4 regions of the Solibacillus sp. iso_87 genome follow, and region 3 is predicted to be linked to each of the others. Evidence: riboswitches for the same ligand, from Rfam matches in the RefSeq annotation. Region 3 holds a riboswitch; each other region holds the start of a gene.
The links. Region 3 has a riboswitch for S-adenosylmethionine ahead of metA (homoserine O-acetyltransferase MetA). Riboswitches for the same ligand answer to the same signal wherever they lie in the genome.
Positions count from the first base shown of each region.

Region 1: linked by a shared signal. The riboswitch ahead of metK (methionine adenosyltransferase) and the one ahead of metA (homoserine O-acetyltransferase MetA) in region 3 are both predicted to bind S-adenosylmethionine.
Region 2: linked by a shared signal. The riboswitch ahead of AC0VXV_RS01825 (O-acetylhomoserine aminocarboxypropyltransferase/cysteine synthase family protein) and the one ahead of metA (homoserine O-acetyltransferase MetA) in region 3 are both predicted to bind S-adenosylmethionine.
Region 4: linked by a shared signal. The riboswitch ahead of AC0VXV_RS18305 (bifunctional homocysteine S-methyltransferase/methylenetetrahydrofolate reductase) and the one ahead of metA (homoserine O-acetyltransferase MetA) in region 3 are both predicted to bind S-adenosylmethionine.

Region 1 is NZ_CM149656.1:2,907,760-2,911,978, forward strand. It holds gene AC0VXV_RS14765 (alpha/beta hydrolase) at 1-305, opposite strand, end outside; gene AC0VXV_RS14770 (gamma carbonic anhydrase) at 559-1,071, shown strand; gene metK (methionine adenosyltransferase) at 1,181-2,377, opposite strand; SAM riboswitch class I at 2,642-2,757, opposite strand; gene pckA (phosphoenolpyruvate carboxykinase (ATP)) at 2,957-4,219, shown strand, end outside.
Region 2 is NZ_CM149656.1:361,085-365,303, forward strand. It holds gene AC0VXV_RS01815 (hypothetical protein) at 1-1,060, shown strand, start outside; gene nfsA (oxygen-insensitive NADPH nitroreductase) at 1,105-1,839, opposite strand; SAM riboswitch class I at 2,081-2,195, shown strand; gene AC0VXV_RS01825 (O-acetylhomoserine aminocarboxypropyltransferase/cysteine synthase family protein) at 2,313-3,617, shown strand; gene AC0VXV_RS01830 (hypothetical protein) at 3,806-4,204, shown strand.
Region 3 is NZ_CM149656.1:1,902,586-1,906,804, forward strand. It holds gene AC0VXV_RS09490 (DEAD/DEAH box helicase) at 1-1,682, shown strand, start outside; gene AC0VXV_RS09495 (nucleoside-diphosphate sugar epimerase) at 1,698-2,450, shown strand; SAM riboswitch class I at 2,514-2,621, shown strand; gene metA (homoserine O-acetyltransferase MetA) at 2,776-3,717, shown strand; gene AC0VXV_RS09505 (ABC transporter ATP-binding protein) at 3,768-4,219, opposite strand, start outside.
Region 4 is NZ_CM149656.1:3,585,933-3,590,151, forward strand. It holds gene metH (methionine synthase) at 1-153, opposite strand, end outside; gene AC0VXV_RS18305 (bifunctional homocysteine S-methyltransferase/methylenetetrahydrofolate reductase) at 146-1,990, opposite strand; SAM riboswitch class I at 2,093-2,190, opposite strand; gene hemG (protoporphyrinogen oxidase) at 2,278-3,663, opposite strand; gene AC0VXV_RS18315 (chemotaxis protein) at 3,807-4,219, opposite strand, start outside.

The DNA.
Region 1 (4,219 bases), 1.0 Mb from region 3:
TTCTGAAGCACATACGTAGCTATTGCAGCCCCTAGCCCATTTCCGACGATAAAAAGCGGTAAATTATATTCCAGTGCCACTTTCAATAACAATTTTGTATACTTGTAATATTCTTTAAAGTCCTCATCATGATACTTTGTATACTTTCCTTGCTCTCCATGTCCCGGTAGATCTCCCATTACAACGTGAAAGTGGGAACTGCGGAACTTTTCGATTAACCATGCGTACCACCGGTGATGTTCATATGCGCTATGAAGAATAACGACTACGGCTTTTGGTTGTTGCTCTGTTTCCCATTTCCACATGGCCATACTCCTTACATCTAAATTATTTTTATGTCATAAACATGTGACCTTTAAAATTAAGTCCGAGTTTTAACGAGTATCAAAAAATTATGATATTGTGCCTTCTTTAATCTCGGCATCATTATATTACTATTTGTTTGTTTAATTATAATACATTCCAATCTAAAAGAAATGTTAATTGAAAAATCTTCATGTTTTGTTACGATATCTATAGATTTATCTACAATTTTATAGAAGAAATGAGGAATTGAAAATGATTTACCCCTATAAAGATAAAATACCGACGATTCACCCTTCTGCATTTATTGCCGACTATGCCACAATTACCGGTGATGTAACAATAGGAGCCGAAACTTCAATTTGGTTTAACACGGTAATACGCGGCGATGTGAACAAAACAATAATTGGCGAGCGTGTCAGCATTCAGGATTTGAGCTGCCTTCACCAAAGTCCCGCTTACCCTCTCATTATTGAAGACGAAGTTACAGTAGGTCATCAAGTTACATTACATAGCTGTACTATTAAAAAACGCGCTTTAGTTGGTATGGGTTCCATCATATTGGACGGGGCCGTTATAGGCGAGGGAGCATTTATCGGTGCCGGCAGTCTTGTTCCTCCGGGAAAAGTGATTCCTCCCAATTGTTTAGCAATGGGACGCCCAGCAAAAGTCGTACGTGAAGTAACTGCAGAAGATCGCGAAGATATGGATCGCATTATTTCCGAATATGTAGCGAAGGGACAATACTATAAATCACTTCAGAAATAAATTCACACTCATATACGTTTATCGAAATCTCTACCTATAATATAGGAAGTTTATTGGAAATTATAAAAAAAGGAGCTATCCATTTAACTGGATGCTCCTTTTTATTTTATTAAATTCCTGCTTTTGCTTTTAATTCAGCTGCTTTATCCGTATTTTCCCATGGCACATTTAAATCTGTGCGACCGAAATGTCCGTATGCTGCTGTTTGCTTATATATTGGGCGACGTAAATCAAGCATTTTAATAATGCCTGCAGGACGTAAATCAAACAGTTCCCGAACCCAGTTCACGATTTCTGATTCTGCTACTTTTCCTGTACCGAACGTATCAACTGCGATTGAAACAGGTTGAGCAACACCGATTGCATAAGCCAGTTGTACTTCAGCACGGTCAGCTAAGCCAGCTGCTACAATGTTTTTAGCAACATAGCGTGCTGCATATGCTGCAGAGCGGTCAACTTTCGTTGCATCCTTACCAGAGAATGCCCCGCCACCGTGACGTGCATAACCGCCGTAAGTATCAACAATAATTTTACGACCAGTAAGACCTGCATCTCCTTTAGGTCCGCCGATTACGAAGCGGCCTGTCGGGTTGATGAAGTATTTTGTAGCTCCATCCAATAGATGAGCAGGGACTACCGGTTTAATAACGTGTTCTTTAATGTCTGTTTGGATTTGTTCCAATGTTGCTTCTTCATCGTGCTGTGTTGAAATAACGATTGTATCCACACGAACAGGTACATTGTTTTCATCGTATTCGATTGTTACTTGTGTTTTACCATCCGGACGTAAATATTCCAATTCCCCTGATTTACGCACTTCTGTTAAACGACGCGCTAATTTGTGAGCTAAAGAAATAGGCATCGGCATAAGTTCCGGTGTTTCGTTACATGCATAACCGAACATTAAACCTTGGTCGCCTGCACCGATTGCTTCAAGTTCATCTTCCGTCATTGAACCTTCACGTGCTTCCAATGCCTGGTCAACACCTTGTGCAATGTCAGGTGATTGCTCTCCTACTGCTACTAGTACTGCAAGATTCTCAGCATCAAAGCCGTACTTACCGCGTGTATAGCCGATTTCTGCTACTGTATCGCGGATAATTCCTTTCATATCTACATAAGTAGAAGTTGTAATTTCACCAGATACTAATACTAAGCCTGTTGTTACCGTAGTTTCACAAGCTACACGTGCATTTGGATCTGCAGCTAAAATAGCGTCTAAAATGGCATCCGAAATTTGATCACAAATTTTGTCCGGATGTCCTTCCGTTACACTTTCTGATGTAAACAGTCGACGATTTGTCATGTCATTTCCTCCTAAATCACTTTGGCAATTGTTTTTTATTGATACGGTACTCATTACCCATGTCCGTTATATTGCGGCAATTACACTTATGCGTATCCGCCTTTTTAACGTCAAGCTATATTTGCTTTAACACGAGGGTCTGAAAGGCTGTAACTATATAATTTTCGCTCAGTACGAAATTGTAAAACAAAATAAAAAAATCCTTTCTCTCATAGCCGTGTTCATCACACGTGAGGAAAGGATATTACGTTTCGTTACCTTTCACTCTTATCGTTCAAGGGAATTTTTGCCCTTGCATCAGGTTGGCACCAACACGTATAAAATATACGCAGGTTGCCGGGTTTCATAGGGCCTGCCCCTCCACCAGCTCGGGATAAGAGTATCCGTTCAATTAAACATCTTACGCAAAAAAACAAGTGCTGTCAACAAATTTTGACGTATTTCGCAATGTTTAAAATTCCGGAAAAAATAATTTGCAATTAGTATAGATTATTTCACTTAATGTGTTATACTATTTTTGAATTAGGAATCAACTCCCCTCTATAAGGGAATACTATAAAAAAGGATGGTATTTAATAGATGAATTCGGTAGAAATTGCTAACGAGCTGAAAGAACTTTTAAACGGGGAAAACATCAAAACTCAATTATCTGTTCCACAATTAGTTGAAAAAGCTACATCACGCGGAGAAGCCGTGCTGACTGTTGAAGGCGCATTACGTGCCCAAACAGGAAAATACACTGGCCGTTCTCCAAAAGATAAATATATAGTAAAAGAAGAAATTTGCAACAATAAAATCGATTGGGGCAAAGTTAACCGTCCGATTTCTGCAGAGGTATTTGATAAACTTTATGTGAAAGTTTTAAATTACTTAAAAGAACGTGACGAGTTATATGTATTCAACGGTTTTGCTGGTGCAGACAAAGAGTCTCAATTATCTATCAAAGTAATTAATGAATATGCTTGGCATAATCTATTCTGTCATCAATTGTTCATCCGCCCAACAGCAGACGAATTGGCTAAACATGTTGCCGAGTTTACAATCGTATCTGCGCCAAACTTCAAAGCAGATCCTGAAGTAGACGGTACAGGATCGGAAACATTCATTATAACATCTATCGAAAAGAAAATCATCTTAATCGGCGGAACTGAGTACGCAGGTGAAATGAAGAAGTCAATCTTCGGTATTATGAACTACTTGTTACCTGAACAAGGTATCTTCCCAATGCACTGCTCTGCTAACGTTGGTGAAGAAGGCGATGTAGCATTATTCTTCGGTTTATCTGGTACAGGAAAAACTACGTTATCAGCTGACAAAGACCGTAACTTAATCGGTGATGACGAGCACGGCTGGTCTGACAACGGTGTATTCAACATTGAAGGTGGTTGCTACGCAAAAACAATCAACCTATCCGCTGAAAATGAGCCGGAAATTTACAATGCGATCCGCTTTGGTTCAGTATTGGAAAACGTGGCGGTAGACCCTGAATCACGTGAATGTGACTATGCAGACGGTTCTTTAACAGAAAACACACGTGTTGCTTACCCAATCGACTTTATCGACAATATTGTCTTACCATCAGTAGCAGGTCATCCAAATACAATCGTCTTCTTAACAGCCGATGCATTTGGTGTATTACCTCCTATCTCTAAATTGACTAAAGAGCAGGCAATGTATCACTTCCTAAGCGGTTTCACTTCTAAACTTGCCGGCACAGAACGTGGTGTAACAGAGCCAGAACCAGTATTCTCGACATGCTTCGGTTCTCCATTCCTACCGCTTGCTGCAACAGTTTATGCAGAGCAATTAGGTAAGAAAATTGATGAGCACGGTTCACAAGTA
Region 2 (4,219 bases), 1.5 Mb from region 3:
CGATAATCCAAGGTTTGTGAAGGCTGAAATGAGCTATGTTCCATCTGCTTATTTAAATAAAAATCTGGAGCGTCATATTCGTCTTCAAAATCCATCATTAATTTTCTATGGAGATCCGCAGCTGGAAATTGATGAGGATGGAAAACCATATTACATCCGTTCTTACGGCGAATTTATTTCGGCACGTAACGGCTTTGATGTAAAAGGGGTTGTGCTTGTTGATGCGGAGACGGGTGCAACAGAGAAAATTGCGATTGCAGATGTACCGGCATTTATTGACGGTGCTGTATCACCGGAAACAGTAAGTTTGCAAAACAGTTATTATGGTAACTATGTTCATGGCTTCTGGAATAGTCTTGTCGGCAAAAAGGATGTTAAGTTGCCGAGTGATGAAGGTACGGAAGCAAATGTAAGCCCGGTCTTTATGGAAGACGGGGAAATGTATTATTTCACTGATTTTACAAGTCCAAAAGAGGGCGTTGACTCGATGCTTGGTTATGCATTAACGCATGCACGTACTGGTGAAGCAACATACTATACCGGAAATCTGGAAGAGTCCTATATGGATTCACAAGGGGCTCTTGAAATTATCGAGAAAAAATTTATTGAAAAAGAATGGGAAGGCGAAATGCCGATCCTTTACAATTTCTACGGTGAAGCGAGCTGGCTGTCAGCTGTACTTGATGCGAACGGATTCCTGCAAAATTACTTCATCGTGTCTGCAGCAAATCCTGAAATTTCGGCATTTGGTACAACACCAAATGAAGCGTTAAGACTTTATAAAACAGCGCTAAGCCGTGGCGGAAGTACGGTAGACGGTACTTCGAATGCCGAAGAAGCTAAGGCAACGGTAAAAGTCGTGCGTGTTTATAAAGAGCGTGTAGGTGATTTCACAATTGTATCATTCCTGGCGAACACAGGTGAAAACTTCATCGTTTCTACAGAAGTTGCACCATTTGCGATTTACTTGCAAGAAGGTGACCAGGCGACGATTACGTATGCGAAAACAGGAGAAGATTTCCAGCCTGTAAAAGCATTACAGATTGAAGGGTTGAAATAAACAAAAGGAGTATGCCATTTTGCGGCATGCTCCTTTTTATTAGCTTACTTCCAAGTAAAGCCTTGTGAAGCAAGGAACTCTTTAATATGAGGACGGTTTTGTTCAACTAAGTAATCAGCCATTTGTTTCGTCCATGTTGCCGTCTTCTGATTTGAAGAACGGCTGTTATAATAATCTTCCATAATTCCATCGTATTCCTCTAGAAGCGTCTCGTATTTATCAACGTCATAACCATTTTCATGCAATACTGCAGCTACCGGTAAACGCGGCTTTGTTTCATTGCGTTTTGTCGGTGTACCGATTGTCATCGCAAATAATGGGAAAACGTATTGCGGTAAATTGAACAGCTCGCTGATTTCCTTAGGATTTGTACGGGCACCACCGATATAGCAAATGCCGTAACCCATTGATTCAGCTGCAATAACGAAGTTTTGGGCAAATAATGCAACATCTGCTACCCCTACAAGTACGTTTTCAGCCGTGTCAGCAGAAATATCGACCCCGTGCTTTTGACCTGCTACTTGCAGACGTTTGAAATCTACGCAAAACAAGAAAGAGGCACCCGCTGTTTTGAACTGGAATTCGTTTTTAGACAGTTCACCAAGCTTCGTTTTCTTTTCTTCATCCGTTACCCAGATGACACTGTATGCCTGTACAAAATGCGAACTTGCCGCCATTTGCGCTGTTTCGATTAAATCGATGACTGTTTCTTTTGAAATTTCCTCACCTGTATATTTACGAACAGATGTATGACTGCGTAATAATTCTTTAGTATTCACGTGAACATCTCCCTTTTATGTAATAAGTAACTTGTATATCCTTCAACCTTATTTTAGTCAATATTTTACTTGAAGTCGATTATTAGCGTCTGTTCAATTCATAGGGAGGAGATTTTTGCATATCGTTAAATACAGATAAGAGTAATCAGAATAGAAATCTGAAAATTTTAATTTTTTGTGTTGACATATCGGATTAGTATGTTTTATACTGAGACTCAACGATGGAACACAAATCACATAACTCTTATCAAGAGCGGCGGAGGGAATAGGCCCTGAGATGCCCGGCAACCAGTAAGTGATGAACTGACTAAGGTGCTAAATCCTACAAAATGGACAATCATTTTGAAAGATAAGAGGAGGCAAACTTGCTCATGCGCAACCCTCTTCTTAACTGAAGAGGGTTTTTTTCATTTAAAAAATCCTCCTCAAAAAACACCGATTTCACCATCGATTAAATTTTTGGGGGTAATAAAATGACAAATTTAAGACCAGAAACTTTATTATTACACGGGGGTCAAAAGCCAGACCCGGAAACAGGGGCAATCGCAGTTCCGGTTTACCGTACAACGGCCTATGCATTTAACGACACAGCTCATGCGCAACGTCTATTTGCATTACAGGAAACAGGAAATATTTATTCTCGTATTATGAACCCGACTGTCGGGGCATTTGAAGAACGGGTTGCTTTATTAGAAGGGGGCACAGCTGCAGTAGGGCTTTCATCTGGCGCAGCAGCAGTGGCATTTTCGATTTTAAACGTAGCCGGTGCAGGGGATGAAATTGTTGCGGCAGGTTCACTTTACGGTGGGACTTACAATTTATTCGCAACTACATTGCCTCGCTACGGTATTACAGTAAAATTTGTGGATGAATCAGATCCTGCAAACTTCCAAGAGGCAATCACGGATAAAACGAAGGCGATCTTCGCTGAAATTATCGGAAATCCAAGCTTGAAAGTACTGGATATTGAAGCGGTAGCAAACATCGCTCATGACAACGGTCTTCCTTTATTAATCGACAGCACATTTGCTTCCCCGTACGGAAGTAATCCGATCGAATTCGGCGCGGATGTTGTCATTCATTCTGCAACAAAGTGGATTGGCGGTCATGGAACGACAATCGGCGGAATTGTCGTTGATGCCGGGAAGTTTGACTGGACGCAAGGAAGACATCCAGGATTTACAGAACCGGATACTTCTTACCATGGTCTACGCTACGGAATTGACACAGCAGGCGCTGCATTTGCGACAAAGCTTCGTGTTCAACTATTGCGTGATTTTGGTCCAACATTATCTGCTGACGCGGCATTTAACTTCCTGCAAGGACTTGAAACGCTTCATTTGCGTATTGTCCGTCACAATGAAAACACACAAAAAGTTGCCGAGTATTTAAGAAACCACCCATTTGTGGAATACGTAAATTACAACGGCTTTGAAGATTTTGCGACACATGATTTAGCGAAGAAGTATTTGAAAAACGGCTTCGGATCAATTATTACGTTCGGCATTAAAGGCGAACGTGAAGCAGGGCGTCAAGTAATTGATAACGTGAAATTGTTCTCACATGTAGCAAACGTTGGGGATGCCCGTTCGTTGATTATCCACCCTGCAAGTACAACGCACCAACAGTTATCTGCGGAAGAATTAAAAACTGCCGGCGTATCGGAAGAGCTCATTCGCTTATCGATCGGGTTAGAAGCAGCAGAAGATATTATCGCAGATTTAGAGCAGGCATTAGCGAAAGTTGCGATTGAAGTAGGCGCAGAAACAAACGCATAAAACTTAAAAAGGCTTAGCTTTTCCCATTCGAGAAGCTAAGTAACTTTCAGAAAATTAATTCCTACTATTTTCATAAGTTTTATTGACAAATGTAATACCGAGTAATACAATTGGAATAATAATATTACCAACCGGAAAAAATTTAAAGTGATGTTGCAGCATCATTGGAAGAAAAGGAGTTGTTCAACATGGGGAAAGTATACAGTGCACAAAACGTTGCTGCCTATATTATTTATGAACTAAATGACGTAAAGGAATTTGTGAACGCTTGCGCGATCCAGCAAATTTTGGCGGATGTGAATACTATGTGGCAGCATGTTTTTGGACACAGTGCTTTCTCAGAACAAGCTCACGATCATGCCACAGCGGGTTATGTTATAAAAGAAGTTGCCGAAGAATACAAAATTCATGGTACAGCCCATATTTTATCGCCAGCCAGAGAATGGTTCTTAAAATATGGTGAATTTCAGTTAGTGGAGCGCCCATACGCGGTCCCTAACTACTCGGCAAAAGAGGAAATCGTCATGACCAAGATTTTAACTGCATATCGTTTACGGGCATACAATGATATAAACGTGGCAGTATAAAATAATTCCGGAACA
Region 3 (4,219 bases):
ATTTGCGCATGCAATATATCGAGCAGCTGAACAATAAATATATGGATGCGATACGTGAAACGGTGCTTATTTTCGAAAAGCTGAAAGAGGAAATCATTCTTCAGTTTAAAGAACAAAATGATGTCAAAGCACAGCACCTTCAGCAGCTCGAAGAAGAGGCAACAGCGGTGAAATCCCAAATGGATGCGATCAATGAAAAAATCGATCCATCGATTACGCTGAACCATTCCACAGATGAGCTGGAAGAACTGCTCGCAACAAATGAACTGGATCAGATGAAAACTGAAACACAGCACCAAAACCGTGAAAAAGTGGAACTACAACTGAACAAAAAAGCGGAAGAGCTGGCAGTTTTAAATGAACAGATTGCCCTTGGTACTGAGACTGTAGAACAGTTAACAGTGCGCTTTAAAGGAATCAACAGCGAAGGCGTCCAGCTTGAAAAACGCCGGACAGAACTCGAACAGCTGACAAAACTGAACCCTGAGCAGGCGATCATTGAAGTAAACGAAAAGATTACACTTCTTACAGAAAAGATCGAGACGCTTGAAGTGAAAATTAGTTTGCTTCCGGTAACGGCAGAACTTCAAAATGAATGGCACGGTTTACTGAAAAATGCCAATGCCCATGACTTGGACGAAATCCGCAAATTGTATGTGAAACATGCCAATGTGATCGGCACAACTTGTGTTGCATCGGCAAATAAAGAGTTTATGGACAACTATCCGACATTTGATGTCGTTATTATTGATGAAGTTTCGAAAGCAACACCACCGGAACTGTTACTGCCGATGTTAAAAGGCGCAAAAATTATTTTAGTTGGGGACCATCACCAGTTGCCGCCGCTTGTAGGCGATGCGACATTTGAAGAGACATTGGAGCAAGTTGTGAAGGAAAGTACAACATTTGAAGAAAAACGGGAGCTTGAAAAGTTACTGGAAGAATCATTGTTTGAACGTCTTTATAACAATTTGCCGTCCCAAAACAAAACGATGCTCGCCCTTCAATACCGTATGCATAAAAATATTATGTCAACTATTACACCGTTCTACGAAAATGAATCCGAACAGCTGCAATGTGGTTTGGAAGATTCGGATGCCGTACGCGATCATTTCCTTGAAACTTCAAAAATTACACGAAACCACCATTTACTATGGCTTGATATTCCGAACGCCAAGCCGTATTTTGAAGAGCGTATGAAGGAAGGTTCGAGTTTATTCAATTTAGCTGAGCTGGAACAGATTAAACAGCAGCTGCTAGAATTGAATGCCGCAACAGAACAGGCGAAAGCACAAGGGCTGATTCCGCAAGACGCATTAAAATCGGTAGGTGTTATTTCATTCTACGCGGAGCAGGTGAAGCGCATCAATCGTCTGATTGAACAGGAAATCAGTGTACCGCATTTACACATCCGTACAGGATCTGTCGATAAATTCCAAGGGATGGAGATGGATGTGATTATCGTCAGTTTGGTGCGGAATCATGACAATGAGCGTGGAGAAATCGGGTTTGCGAAAGATTACCGACGCTTGAATGTTGCATTATCACGCGCACGGGAACTGCTCATTATGGTCGGCAGTACGGAAATGTTTACAAAGCGTCCAAAGAGCGCGAAAACACGGGATATGTATGCCCATGTATTAACGACAGCAAAAGAGCAGGACGGCTATTTTGCTGTGTAGAAACAGGGGGATTGAATGGACTTACAAAATACAGTGATACAACTGCAGAAAGAACTCATCCAAAACCCGTCCATTGAAATCAAAAAGCAAATCCAATATGCCATTCCGATTCACACATTGGAAGTGAAATATCATCCGGTAATGCGCAATGCCATGGATATTTTAATGAAGATGATGCTCATTTCATTTGAGAAGGCGAAGCTGAAAAATGTAGAGCTTTTAGCTGAAATTTTATTGGTGGAACCGTTATTTATTCATGATTTGACGAATAAAATGTTACGACTGGGCATGATTGTGAAGGAACAGGAATTTGCACTTACTGCTAAAGGAAAAGCACAGCTGGAATCGGGCATTTTTGAAGAGGAACTTGAAGAAACAAGTTATTTTATTCAATACAGCCCGATTCATGAAAAGCCTTTGGAGGGCAATCTGGAGGAATTTGCGGATTTGGAAGAGTTTCCGGAGCCTTTTCCGACAATCGAAACAGAAGAAATCGAAGCGATTGAAGAGACGGTGCTGATTGAGTTCATTCAACAGCAACTTTCCGAACAACCGGTGGCAGATGATGAAGTACCGCACTATATTACAAGTGTTGTTTCAACGGAATCGATCCAGATTAATGATATACCGGTCCTATGTTTTTTACTGTTCGACCAAAAAGAAAACAGGCATTTTGTACGGGTATACAATACTTTGACACGTGTTTGGGATGAACGGCTGGAGACAATCTTATTTACTATAGAAAAAGAGCAGCTGCAGGAAGAGTAAAATAATATTTTTGGAATTATTGCAAAATTACAAAGTACATGATACACTAATGACAATTTAATAGTCTTATCAAGAGAAGCGGAGGGACTTGGCCTTATGATGCTTCAGCAACCTCTAGTCCAACTAGAAAGGTGCTACTTCCAGCAAGGTGTTGACCTTGGCAGATAAGAACGGGTAAAAGCCCCTCTCAATTCTGTTTTGCTGGAGTGAGAGGGGCTTTTTATATTGTTCTGGAACGGTTCGTATCGCTCGTAAAACAATGCATTGCCTGAACACGACAGATTATTAAAAGTTTATTGAAATAGTTTATGAGGGGGAAAGTGGAATGCCGATTAATATTCCGAAACATTTACCGGCGGGTGAACTGCTTAGAAAAGAGAAGATTTTCGTTATGGAGGAAGACCGTGCGAAAACGCAACAAATTCGACCGTTAAATATTTTAGTGTTTAATTTAATGCCTGAAAAAGAGAAAACCGAACTGCAATTGCTGCGCTTACTCGGTAATACTCCGTTACAGGTAGATGTGACATTTTTAAACACGGCTACATACGAATCAAAAAATGTCTCCAAATCGCATTTAGATACTTTTTACCGGACGTTTGACCAAGTGAAGCACCGTCGTTTTGATGGACTGATTATTACAGGAGCGCCAGTAGAGAAAATGGATTTTGAGGATGTAGGTTACTGGAATGAAATTACGCATGTGATGGACTGGGCAAATGAACATGTCACTTCAATCATGTATATATGTTGGGGCGCTCAAGCTGCCCTGTATCACCATTTTGGCATTGGAAAATTCGAATTGCCGAAAAAGTGCTCCGGTGTTTATTCCCATGTAATCACGGATTTAACAGTAGATTTAGTAAGGGGCTTCAGTGATGAGTATGTGGCACCTCATTCACGTCATACATCGGTTTCGATTGATGAAGTGAGGGCACATCCTGACTTGCGTTTACTAAGCTATTCGGATGATGCGGGCGTGTTTATCGTTCAATCGAAAAACAATAAACATATAATGATTACAGGGCATCTGGAATATGATGCAACGACATTATCAGATGAGTACTTCCGCGATGTTGAGAAGGATCCGGACAATACGGAAATCCCAATCAATTATTTCCCGAATAACGACCCGCTGCAGTCACCGAAAAATGTTTGGCGTGCCCATTCGCATCTGTTGTTCTACAACTGGCTGAACTACTACGTATACCAAGAAACACCGTATGAATGGCATTACGTCGATGAAAATATTGAATATCATATTTAATGCTTATAAATGAAATGAACCAGCAAGAGACGGACTCCTGCTGGTTCGTTTTATTTAATTGCGACCCAGGCACGTTCGCGTTCAATCTGCAAACTGATTTCCCGCCCGAAGAAATCGCTTAATAATTCGTCTGTTAAAACAACTTCGCGTGCATTGGCTTCGACATTTTTTCCGTCTTTCATTAAAAGCACATGGCTAAAACAAGGCAGAATTTCTTCTACATGGTGCGTTACATAAATAAGGGTAGGGCCGTTTTCTGCTTCAGCAATCTGTTCAATCGTTTGCAGCAAGTTTTCCCGTTCGATCAAGTCCAGACCGCCACACGGCTCATCCAATATTAAAATTTCCGGATCTGCCATAATGGCCCTTGCTATTTGAACACGCTGGCGTTCACCTTGTGACAAATGCTCGAATGATTTATTCGCTAAATGGTCACAGTGAAAATGCTTCATAATTGAAACCGCATGATCAATTTCTTCTTCCGTCACATCATTGAAGAGAC
Region 4 (4,219 bases), 1.7 Mb from region 3:
TCTTGTCAGCACCAGGTTTTCATTACATCCGTCTAAGTCTTCTCCGCCAAAATCTTCATATGTTAGGTTTTCTGCCTGAAGCATCGTCCCCATAGCACCATCGATGATAAGTATTCTTTTTTGTAATTGCTCATGAATTGGGTGATTATACATTCGACTGAACTCCTTTACTTTCCACATCATATTGTTTTACATAGTCCATTAATTCCAGCGTCATATCATAGCGCAAAAACGGCGTAATTAAATAAATACCGTTAAAGTATTTGCATGCTGTATCGAGTAGCTCTTTGGCAATCGCGATTCCTTCTGCTGTCGATGCTTCCTTGTCGTCCCCGCAGGCAGCCATACGCGCAAGTACTTCATCGGACAATTTGATGCCAGGTACTTCATGATGTAAAAATTCCGCGCTGCGTGAAGAAGTAAGTGGCATAATCCCGATATAGATTGGTGTTTCCAAATGCTTAGTCGCCTCATAGATTTCGATAATCTTCTCTTTCGTATAAACCGGCTGTGAAATAAAGTAATCTGCACCATGCTCAATTTTCTTCTCTAAACGAGCTACTGCACGGTCCAATACGCGGACATTCGGATTAAAGGCAGCGGCTACCGAGAAATTCGCCTGTTTGCGCAGCGATTTCCCTGTAAATGAACCGCCTTTATTTAACTGCTTAATTAAGGAAATAAGCTCCATTGACGAAACATCGTATACGCTCGTCGCCCCCGGGAAATCTCCCACTTTTGTCGGGTCCCCTGTGATGACTAGAATATCATGAAGTTCCAGTGCATCAAGTCCCATTAAATGTGACTGAAGCCCAATTAAATTGCGGTCACGGCACGTTAAATGCGGCAACGAACGAATTCCATGCTCTTTTAAAATAGCGGCCATCGCGATATTACTAATACGCGGCGAAGCAAGTGAGTTATCAGCCATCATAATGACATCGGCACCCGCTTTTGCCAGCTGTTTTGCCCCTTCGACAAAGCCGTCAATTTCCAGATGGCGCGGTGTATCTAGTTCAACAATAACAGAGCGTTCACGTTTTGCTTTTTCGTGGAGCGGCTCTTGCTTACGTGGCTCTGGAATACGGACAAATTGTGTTTGCCCATGTTTCGCTTCTTTCGTTTCGATTGGCTCCATATTCGCCAAACGTTTTTTTACAGCTGCAATATGCTTCGGTGTTGTTCCGCAGCAACCGCCAATTAAACGGACTCCTTGGTTTACGAGTTCAACAGCTGCACGTGCGAAATAATCGGTTTCGGACTCATATACAACACGGCCATCTTCAATATCTAATAAAGATGCATTTGGGTAAGCAGATAAAAAAGCCTTGTTCGGTAAATTGACTCCCTCAAACGCCTGAATTGTATGGAAAGGACCTAACCGGCAGTTGCTCCCAACAATGTCTGCACCTAATCTTTCTAAATCTTGAAATGCTTCATTTAAAGACATTAAATTTTGAAGGACACCGGGTTCCTGCATCGTCACTTGAGCAATGATCGGTAAATCAGTCATTGAACGTAAAAGATGGACACAATGCGATAATTCTTCAAAATCGTAATAGGTTTCCAGTAAAAAACCATCTGGTTCACCAGCCAGTAATACTTCGGCCTGCTCTTGGAATGCAGCTAAAATTTCGTCTAATGTCGCATCACTTTTTCGAATTCCCCGAATACCACCAATTGTCGCCAGAACGTATTGCCCATCCAGTGAGGCAGCACGCTTTGCGATTTTTAATGCGGCTTCATTAAATTCCATGACACGATTTTCATAGCCATAACGTGCAAGCTTAATCCGGTTTGCGCCGTATGTATTTGTTTGAATAATATCTGCACCCGCTGCTATATATTCGCTATGAATTTTCTCTATAATATCAGGACGTGCAATATTCATCTCTTCATGACAATAATCCAACCCATATGAATAAAGAAGTGTTCCGATTGCCCCGTCTGCTGTTAAAACGCGTGTTTGTAATTCTTCAAGTAAACCCATTGCCTTCACTCCATCATTTACAGTATTTTCAGTATATTAACGATACAAAAAAGCCTTCTTTCATTAAATAAAAGAAGGCATAGTAGTTATCAACTTAATCCCTTCTCATCTTCTGGCATTTGCCACTGGATTTAGCACCTGACTTAATGTTGGTTGCTGAAGTTTCATCGGGCCAGTCCCTCAACTTCTCTTGATAAGAAAATAATATGAATTTTAAAAATAATTAAATGAATCATAACGTTATCTAATACTTACGTCAATACCCTTTAGCTGAATGAAGTATTTCTTTACATAATTCGGCTAATAATCTGTTCAGCCGTTTTTTTGCCGTTTAAAATACATGCACCGATTCCTACTCCAAAATAGGCACATCCCGCTAATAGGACATTCGGGTAATCAGTTGCCAGTTGCTGTGTAACTTTCGATAATGCTTCATTATGCGCCAAATCATAGCGGGGCATTTGGTCAACCCACTTTGTTACATTGACGACTGTCGGTTCCGCTCCAACACCTAAGCTAAGACGTATATCTTCCAATGCAACTTTTGTCAGCTCTTCATCAGACATAGCAGCCAACTCTTCATAACGCGGATTAATATTTTTATAAAACAGACGAACGAGTAAATTTCCTTCTGCCGACGTATGTTTCCATTTACGGCTCGTCCATGTAGACGCATTGCAAACTAAATCACTATTATGTGAAACGATAAAGCCTGTACCATCTGCCGGTAAAATATCGTCCGGTACATCAAAGCCCACATACATCGTTAAAGCAGATGCCGTCGTGAACTTTTTCAGTTGTTCCTCCAATGAATCGTCCGGCATGACATGACGTACCGTTTCATTCGGAACAGCCAGTACTACAACATCCGCTAAAATCGTTTCATCTTCCAGCACAACTTCATATTGCTCTTCTTTTTTACGGATTTGCTTTGTCACTGTATTTTTCATGAATTCAACTTCCGGCAGCTGTTCTTCTAAACGATTGATTAATGCCGATAAACCTGAACGGAAAGAAATAAACTTCTTATTCGCCGCTTTTTCGAATTGCTCACGATGTGCTTCGAAACCTTTAATAATCGATCCGTAGGTGTTTTTATAGTCCACTAAATACGGCAAAGTGGACGCCATGCTTAATTGATATAAATCACCTGAATAAACACCCGCTAATACAGGGGCGATTTGCTTGCGGACTATTTCTTCACCCAAAAAGTACTCTAAAAATGTACCGATAGAGCTTTCTTTTGTAAATTTAGTATTCGGGATTTCTAAATCTTGAAGTGCTCTTTTCTTACCTTCTTCAGAAATTAACGTACTCGACAGGAGCGATTCTACACTCATTGGAATACCGAATGTCGATCCTGCGGGGATTGGATGCAGCTCATTATTCGTATGAATGTAAGAAATTCCCGTTTCGTTATAGACAAGCTCTGATTCAAAATCAAGCTCTTTTACAAGCTCCAAAACCCCTGGATGGCGAGCTACAATTGAGTCAGCCCCCGTTTCCATAATAAAACCTTTATCCTTTTCGGAATGAATTTTCCCGCCTAAATATGCGTTCTTTTCAATCAGTATTAACCGCGCCTCCACGTTTTGTTCATGCATTTTATTCTTCAAATAATGCATCGTACATAGCCCGGTAATCCCGCCACCTACAACTACTACTGTTTTCATATTCATTCTCTCCTATTTCGTTCGCTTCTCTTATAAGTATAAACTTTTTTATGCAAAACATGGTCAGACGGGTATTACAATTTTTAGATCTGCATAAGAAAAGCCATCCTACCTAAAAAACTATGGTAGAATGGCCTCTTATTTTATTTATAAGATAGTTGCTTTGTTAGGGAAATAATTTCTGCTTCCAAAGATGTAGAGCGTTTATCAAAATAGCGTATACGTTCAATACTGCGATTTTCTATATGTTTGTTTAGATCTAACATATTCACTGCATCGCTCGCAAACAGTTTTAAAGTACGAACACCAGATTCAATTTTCCGAACTTCTTTACCGTATATAAGTGCGGTATTATCTGCTGTTTTACCCTTCTTCAATTCCAGAATATTCGTATTGATAAGCTCATCAATTTGATTGTAACGTTTGATTTGTTTATCCGTCATCATTTGGATTTTTTGCTTGTATTTAACAACATCTTTATGATCTAATCCTGTTTGGACATAACTTTTTAAATATTCAACGATTGTACATAGCGTCGTCAGATTCTCTCGCTGTT